DNA from 2 places in the Ornithinibacillus salinisoli genome. Region 2 is predicted to be linked to the other one. Evidence: riboswitches for the same ligand, from Rfam matches in the RefSeq annotation. Region 2 holds a riboswitch; the other holds the start of a gene.

Region 1 (4,218 bases), on a different contig from region 2:
GCACCTAGTGCATAGTTTGTATTGATTACGACAAGTGTATTTTCTTCCGTTTCATATAATTCTGGTAAGAATGCTGGATCATAGTCTGGCTGAAAATCTAATCCTTTCGGGTTTTCTACGATATCTTCAATTGTAGCTTCCTCTTTATTTATTTCATCATCTAATGTAATTAATCCTGCTGATTCAAACAATCCTAAAATTCGACCATGATCAGGAACGGAATTACTTAATAATACCTCTGTACCTTCTGGAATTTCGTCTAGACTAGAAATACCTTTAGAATAAACACCAATTGGTTCAACATGTATTCCATCAATATAGTCTAAATCATAACCTGTATCTGCTACGGTTTGCTCTAGATATGGAATATGTTGAAAATAGTTTGCATCTAAGTCCCCACTTGCTAAATCATCATTCGGTAACACATAGTCTTCATATGGTTCAATTTCTAATGTATATCCTTGTTCTTTAAGAAGGTCTTTAGCTTCTTCTAAAATCTCGGCGTGCGGAACACTAGATGCACCAACTTTAATTGTATTTTCATCTGAATTGCTTCCTCCACATGCTGCTAATGTAACAACTACGAATAATGCTAAAATTGCAATAAACTTTTTCATTTTGTACGTCCCCTTTATTATTTTTTTTGGAAAACTGGCTTTTAACCCTTTAACCACATGTATTAACGCTTATCTAGTTTATTGGAACTATAATCTCCAATAAATTGAAAAATAAATACAATCAAAACGATTATCACAGAGCAAATAAATACTATATCGTAATCACGTCGCTGGAATCCAGAGTAATAAGCATAACTACCTAAACCTCCTGCTCCAATAGCACCTGCCATCGCAGTATATCCAATTAAGGCTATTGCTGTAACTGTTATTCCAGATACTAAGGCCGGTATAGATTCCGGTATAAGAACACGGAAAATAATCGTTCTAGTTTTGGCTCCCATAGCCTGTGCCGCTTCAACCACACCTTTATCTACTTCGCGTAGCGCGATTTCTACTAGACGTCCATAAAATGGGGCTGCTCCGATAATTAATGCGGGTAAAGCCGCATTTGGACCACGAATAGTTCCAATTAGAAAGTTCGTAAATGGGAACAACAATAAAATTAAAATAATGAATGGGATAGCTCGAAACACATTAACAAATGCAGCTACTATAAAGTTAAGATATTTGTTTTGCCATATCCCACCCTTCATTGTCAGGTATAGAAGTAATCCTAGAATAATACCAAAAATAAAAGTTCCAAGCAGTGCAATTATTGTCATATAAAACGTTTCATATGTTGCTTCCAGCAAGTCATCTATCTTTATATTGGAATCATGTAACATTTCGAATAACCTCCACTTCTACCGAGGTTTCATCAGCTATGAATTGTCTTGCTTTATCAATTTCATCTGTTTCACCTGTTATTTGGACTATTAACGTCCCATAAGCACCTCTTTGCGTTTGCGTGATTTTGCCTTGTAAAATATTAAGCTCTACATGATATCGCTTTGCAAGCTGACTAATTAATGCTTGATTTGCTGATTCTCCAACAAAATGAAGACGGACAACATTCCCTTGATTATAGGTTTCTAGTAATTGTTCCAGATCATCTTCCGTGCCATTCCCCATTACTTGCTCAACAAATTTTTTCGTTACTGTTTGTTTTGGGTTTAAAAACACATCAAGTACATCACCTTGTTCAACAATTTTTCCATTTTCCATAACAGCAACTTGCTTACAAATCTTTCGGATGACATGCATTTCATGGGTAATCATGATAATTGTTAATCCGAGCTTTTCATTAATGTCTACTAATAAATCTAAAATCGAATCTGTTGTTTCTGGATCAAGAGCTGATGTTGCTTCATCACACAGCAATACTCTAGGGTTGTTAGCTAGTGCCCTTGCAATACCTACTCGTTGTTTTTGCCCCCCACTCAATTGCGATGGATAAGCATTTTCTCGACCAGATAATCCTACCAAATTGATTAGTTCTTGAACCCTATTTTCACGTTCCACTTTCGGTATTCCTGCAATTTCAAGCGGAAAAGCAATATTATCTTTTACTGTGCGAGACCAAAGTAAATTAAAATGCTGAAAAATCATTCCGATTTCCTGTCTGGCCAATCGAAGTTCATTCGTGTTAAGCGCAGTTATTTCCTTCTCACCAATCGTAATATTTCCTTCAGATGGTTCTTCCAATCTATTTAACAATCGGACGAATGTACTTTTTCCAGCCCCACTATAACCGATGACGCCAAATATATCTCCATCTTGAATATCAAGGTCAAGACGATCTACAGCAGTTATCGTATCTGAATTTGTCTTAAAAACCTTGCTTAAACCTTTTATGGAAATCACAACTTATCCTCCTAAATGAAAAAAATTATATTCATATTATTATGTCCTTTTAACCATAAAAAAACGCCTTTCTGCACAAGAGAACAGAAAGACGTAAATAGTTATATCTCACGTTCTCTCATCTTCCAAAGCATATGCTTTGTAGGAATTGGCACCGTTTCAAACAAAATGTTTGAAGGTTGCCGCGGGTTCACAGGGCCTTTCCCTCCACCGCTCTAGATAAGAGTTACTTATATTCGATTTAAATTATAAATAGAATAATAGCATCCAATAATTTCACTGTCAATAACTAATTTTAAAAAATTATTTTTCAAACAACTCTGGCCGATACTTCATCACATATTGATAAACATTAGGAATGGACTGAAATGCATATATTTTTTCTACTACTTCCTCCTTGTGTTTAATCAATAAACAAGGAACACTTTCTACTTGATTCTCCAACATAAACTGTGGATATAACGAAGCATTCATTTCATGAAATATATCTGTTTGATGAATTTTCTCTATTTGATGAATCATCGAACGCGTTAAATGACAAGTACCACAAAAAGGGGTATGTATAAATAGTAAATAACTATCATGTAATAAGATTTCATTATTAATTTCTTGCAAAAAATCACCCTACCTACTGACTACATCAAAAATAGTGGATTAACCGCAATATGCTTACTTACTAGAACTGTAGCTAAAAAGCTTTCTGGAGTTGTTGCTACCTCGCGATATTCACTACTTACATGAATATGTTCTGCATGGGGGAGTTCATTGGATAATTGCTTACGTAACTTTTGTCCAGATTGATCCTCGTCAACCAAAATAAATACATCTCTATGGTCTAGATCATAGGTCTCTAGAAGTTCATCAAATCTTTCAACACCGAACGTTCCATTGGTACAGATAATCGTTACTTCTTCGTCAATAACCTTTTCAATCTGTTTTTTATCAGTTAAACCTTCCACAATAATAACCTTATCTGAGCACTCTTCCATCATTACCATACACCCCTAAAAGTTGGTCTATGTGAAATAAGGCTGACTCTTTACCTTTTAATAGGTAGAGCCAGCCTTTGTATGTACGATTTATTAGTCTTCCTCAATAACTTCTTGATACTGCTCAGCTGATAATAAATCGTCATATTCAGATTCATCGGATGGTTCTATTACAATCATCCAAGCTTTTTCATAAGGAGATTCATTCACTAATTCTGGGCTATCTTCTAGCTCTTCATTAATTTCTACTATTTTCCCACTTAGTGGAGCGTAAAGTTCAGAAACAGTTTTTACAGACTCAACACTACCAAATGGCTCATCAGCCTCTATTTCTTCTCCTACTTCTGGAAGCTCAACAAATACAATATCACCTAGTTCGTCTTGAGCAAAATCAGTAATACCAATACGTACTTTGTCTCCTTCTTTTTTTACCCATTCATGTTCTTCTGAATATAACAGATCTTTTGGTAAGCTCACCTTAAATCCCTCCAATAATTCATTCAAATTTACTATACATTGTACAAGCTATTATTTCTAGTATTTCATCTTACTTATGACCAATTTTGTTCAAACTGATCTACTTTAAAACCAACTGTTACTTTCTCACCGTCAGTCACGATTGGTCGCTTTATTAACATCCCATCAGAAGCCAATATTTCTGCCATTTGTTCCGTAGAAGCATCTTTAATTTTTTCTTTTATATTTAATTCACGATATTTCTTTCCACTCGTATTAAAAAACTTTTTTGCTGGTAAACCACTTTTTTCAATTAAGTTTAGAATTTCATCTTTAGTTGGTGTTTCTTCCACAATATGTATGCTATTATACCCAACGTTATGCTCATCAAACCATTTCTTCGCATTTTTACA
Region 2 (4,218 bases):
ATGGTGTATTGCAAGCACAGCATCATATGAAGATTTTTACCTTCCCATTCCTAACGATAAATTATGAAATTCATCATGATACAAAAATGGCTTGAATAAATTTTAAAAAGGGCATTCGATGTAAAGACTATAAATGGATGTTCAAAAATTCCGGTAAAAATGACACATCTAGATAGGGGATCTTCGACTAACTACCGACACGTCCTGTGTCGAACGTCGAAGTCACCACATCCTGTGGAAGCTCGTTGGTTTGTTTCTGCGTAAAGAGCGGTGTACCTGCGTCTCCTAGCATACTCATAGAAGCATATTCCTCGGTACAAGGCAGCATTGAAGTTGTTTCTCGATGCAGCCTTGCTCATGTATCTAAATACATACATTCCGTTCCTTGGATAAGAAGAACACTTATCCTACGTGCGATGCAGACTCAGGGGAGCTTTCCTAATGCTCGAAACTATACCGCCTCGAACTTCTTGGTCCTTTTCATCCTCATTTTTGAACACACATTATAAGGGAAGTGTATGATATGGGAGATGGTTGTATTGAATTTCTATAAAATTGGGTTTGGTGTACTGTCAATTTTCTTTATAGTTTTTGTTATCGCAACATTTTCTTCTAGCCCTGAAAGTAGACAGGCCCAATCAGTGGAGGGGAAAAATACCTTGAAACATGAAAGTAAATCCGTACTTAATAATCTGGAGGCAGAGGCTATTGAAATAACAAGCTTGGACGATTATCTGAGGAGTGAGCCAGTATTACAAGGAGCGTTAATTGGCATTAGTGTTCGATCCGCTTCAGACGGTAAACTGCTCTATGAACACTTTGGGAATACCCGACTCCGACCTGCTTCTAATATGAAGCTGTTGACAGGTTTTGCTGCCCTGAACGTACTTGGAGAAGATTATCAATTTTCAACTGAAATTTGGACAAATGGAAAATTAGAGTCCAATACATTAAAAGGGAATCTTTATTTAAAAGGAAAAGGTGATCCTACATTACTTCAAGAAGACTTTGAAGCATTTGCTACAGAAATCCGTGAAAACGGTATAGAGATGATTGATGGAGATATTATTGGAGATGATTCTTGGTATGATGATGTACGGTTATCAAGGGATTTAGATTGGACAGATGAACACTGGTATTATGGTGCTCAAATTTCAGCTCTAACAGCCTCTCCGAATAAAGATTATGATGCAGGTTCAGTAATAGTACAAGTAACTCCAGGCAATAAGGTAGGGGAAAAGCCTAAAGTATCTATTTCTCCTGATACGCCATATATCCAAATCGCAAATACGTCTACAACGAGTACTGCAAGTGTGGAAGAAGATATAACACTAGAGCGGAAACATGGTACCAATACCTTTACAGTTGAAGGTAGTATTCCTATTGGCGCTGCTAATGTAACAGAATGGATGGCTGTTTGGGAACCGACTGAATATGCCATGGATTTATTTAAACAAGCTCTTCAGAAACAAGGAATTACATGGACTGGAACAGTAAAACGTGGCATCGTTTCAGAGAATAGTAAATTACTCTTCACTCATGATTCAATGCCATTATCAGAACTACTAATCCCATTTATGAAATTAAGCAATAATGTACATGCGGAAGTAATGATGAAAGAAATGGGGCAGTTTGTCCATGGTGAAGGAAGTTGGGAAAAAGGTATCGAAGTTGTGGAATCCGAACTAGAAAAAATGGGACTGGATACGAAGAACCTAGTTATTCGAGATGGATCTGGAATTTCTCATGTAACGCTACTACCGCCAAACCAAATTACTCAGTTATTGTATCTTGTACAGGAAAAAGATTGGTTTTCCACTTATTACAATTCTTTACCTGTCTCGGGAAATCCTGAAAGAATGATAGGCGGAACGTTAAGGTCTCGAATGAACGATATTGCTGTACAAGCAAAAACCGGGACCATAGCTGGCGTAAGTACGTTATCTGGCTATGTTGATACAGCAAGTAGTGAAAAACTTATTTTTTCCATCTTGTTGAATAATATTATCGATGAAGATGATGGTCCACAAGTAATTGACCAAATTGTAAGGTTGCTTAAAGATGAATTTTCTGTGAGTTCAAATGGTTGACACGATTTATTTCTTTCTATATGCTAAGTTTTAATAATTAAATATTTTATATTTAATTCTATCTAGAGAGGTGGAGGGACACGGCCCTTTGAAGCCTCGGCAACAGGTTCCATATGGAATACTGTGCCAATTCCTGCAAGCATTTGCTTGAAAGATAGGAGAGAGAATTCCCTTTACCCAGGTCATAAAACTCTTTTCCTATCTTGATGGAGAAGAGTTTTTTTGTTTGGGTTTTTTGAATCTTTTAATGCAGTCTATGTAAATTACTCAGTAAAATTCATTACTTGAATAAGCAACAAACTTTTAGAAAACAGTCTTTTTTTATAAAAATTGAGAAGAGGAGTGGAGAAAGTGAAGTATGGATTTTGGTTACCGATATTTGGTGGATGGCTACGAAATGTTGAGTTCGAGGATATGCCTCCGACCTATGATTACGCAAAGAAGGTCATTCAATCAGCTGAGCAGTGGGGCTATGATACAACACTGATTGCTGAGTTATATTTAAATGATATAAAAGGACCAGAACAGGATTCACTTGAAGCATGGTCAACAGCTGCAGCGTTAGCAGCTGTAACAGAAAAAATTGAAATTATGACTGCAGTAAGACCTGTATTCCATAATCCAGCAGTAACAGCGAAAATGGCTGCAAATATCGACCATATTAGTAATGGACGTTTTACATTAAATGTTGTTTCCGGCTGGTGGGAAGGGGAAGCGAAACAATACGGAGGCGATTTTACGGAGCATGATGAAAGGTATGATCGTACAACCGAATTTTTGGAGATTTTAAAGGGATTGTGGACTGAAGAGAACTTTACCTATCATGGTAAGTTCTATCAAGTAGAAAATACCGTACTGTCTCCAAAACCTGTTCAACGTCCTAACCCGGTTTTATACGCTGGCGGAGAGAGTGAAAAAGGAAAACAGGTTATCACATCACTTTGCGATGCCTATGTGATGCATGGCGGTACAGTTGAAGAAATAGAAGCGAAAATTACAGATATGAAAGAGAGAAGAAATAGAGTTGGGCATGAACCGTTACAATCTTTTGGTATGGCAGCTTATGTTATTTGTCGGGATTCAGAGGAAGAGGCCCAAGAAGAATTAAAGCGAATTACGACAGTAAAAGATACTAGTGGTTATGCTGGCTTTAAGGATTTTACATCTAAGTCTGAACTAGAACAACAAATTCAACTTCAGGATTATTCTGTATCGAACAGGGGATTGCGTCCAAATTTAATTGGAACACCTGAGCAAATTGCAAAGCAAATATTAGCTTATGAGCAAGCAGGCGTTGATTTACTATTACTCCAATGCTCACCACAACTGGAAGAGTTGGAACGTTTCGCAAATCAAGTCATGCCAAAAGTTGAAGAACTTCGTAACGAATAGACAAACATACTAATCATAAAGGAGATAAGAGCCTTGCGTAAAATATATGTCATACACAAAAATAATGAATGGACAGAGCATCTATTGAAGAGATTGGAAGAATTACAACTTCCATATGAAGATTGGTTAGTAGATAAGGGAAATGTTGATCTTTCCTCGGCACCACCAGAAGGGATCTTTTATAGTAGGATGAGTGCTTCTTCACATACGAGAGGACATCGTTATTCACCAGAATTGACGAGTTCTATACTGGCATGGTTGGAGCAACATGATCGAATTGTAATTAATGGAAGTCGTGCACTACAATTGGAAGTTAGTAAGGTATTACAATATGTAGAACTTGAAAAACAAGGTGTACAGACTCCGAAAACAATTGCAGCAGTTGGGAAAGAAAAAATATTAAAAGCGGCTCAATCATTTGCAGGTAAAAAGTTTATCACAAAACACAATCGTGCAGGTAAAGGTCTTGGAGTTCAACTTTTTAACTCGATGGATGCATTTCAAGAGTATATTGATGGAGAAGGTTTTAACGAATCCGTTGATGGAATCACATTAATTCAGGAGTATATTGAGTCTCCAGATTCATTTATTACACGATGTGAATTTGTTGGTGGGAAGTTTGTTTACGCAGTACGTGTAGATACGTCAGAAGGTTTTGAATTATGTCCGGCAGATGCATGTACAATTGACGATTTATTTTGTTCCGTAGGTGAGCATTCGTCAACTCCATCTAAGT

Evidence for each region. A riboswitch is a leader RNA that binds a small molecule or an ion and turns the genes downstream of it on or off. The one in region 2 is predicted to bind S-adenosylmethionine.
Region 1: it holds a riboswitch for S-adenosylmethionine, as region 2 does, so the genes downstream of both, ACFSTA_RS15730 (methionine ABC transporter ATP-binding protein) here and ACFSTA_RS04940 (LLM class flavin-dependent oxidoreductase) in region 2, are expected to answer to the same signal.

The regions. Positions count from the first base shown of each region.
Region 1 covers NZ_JBHUMI010000017.1:347,908-352,125, reverse strand. The annotation lists gene ACFSTA_RS15740 (MetQ/NlpA family ABC transporter substrate-binding protein) at 1-617, opposite strand, end outside; gene ACFSTA_RS15735 (methionine ABC transporter permease) at 680-1,342, opposite strand; gene ACFSTA_RS15730 (methionine ABC transporter ATP-binding protein) at 1,332-2,360, opposite strand; SAM riboswitch class I at 2,476-2,586, opposite strand; gene ACFSTA_RS15725 (thioredoxin family protein) at 2,664-2,975, opposite strand; gene ACFSTA_RS15720 (toprim domain-containing protein) at 2,996-3,349, opposite strand; gene gcvH (glycine cleavage system protein GcvH) at 3,443-3,826, opposite strand; gene ACFSTA_RS15710 (arsenate reductase family protein) at 3,901-4,218, opposite strand, start outside.
Region 2 covers NZ_JBHUMI010000009.1:6,595-10,812, forward strand. The annotation lists gene ACFSTA_RS04930 (YndJ family protein) at 1-95, shown strand, start outside; gene dacB (D-alanyl-D-alanine carboxypeptidase/D-alanyl-D-alanine endopeptidase) at 540-2,090, shown strand; SAM riboswitch class I at 2,146-2,251, shown strand; gene ACFSTA_RS04940 (LLM class flavin-dependent oxidoreductase) at 2,442-3,482, shown strand; gene ACFSTA_RS04945 (ATP-grasp domain-containing protein) at 3,516-4,218, shown strand, end outside.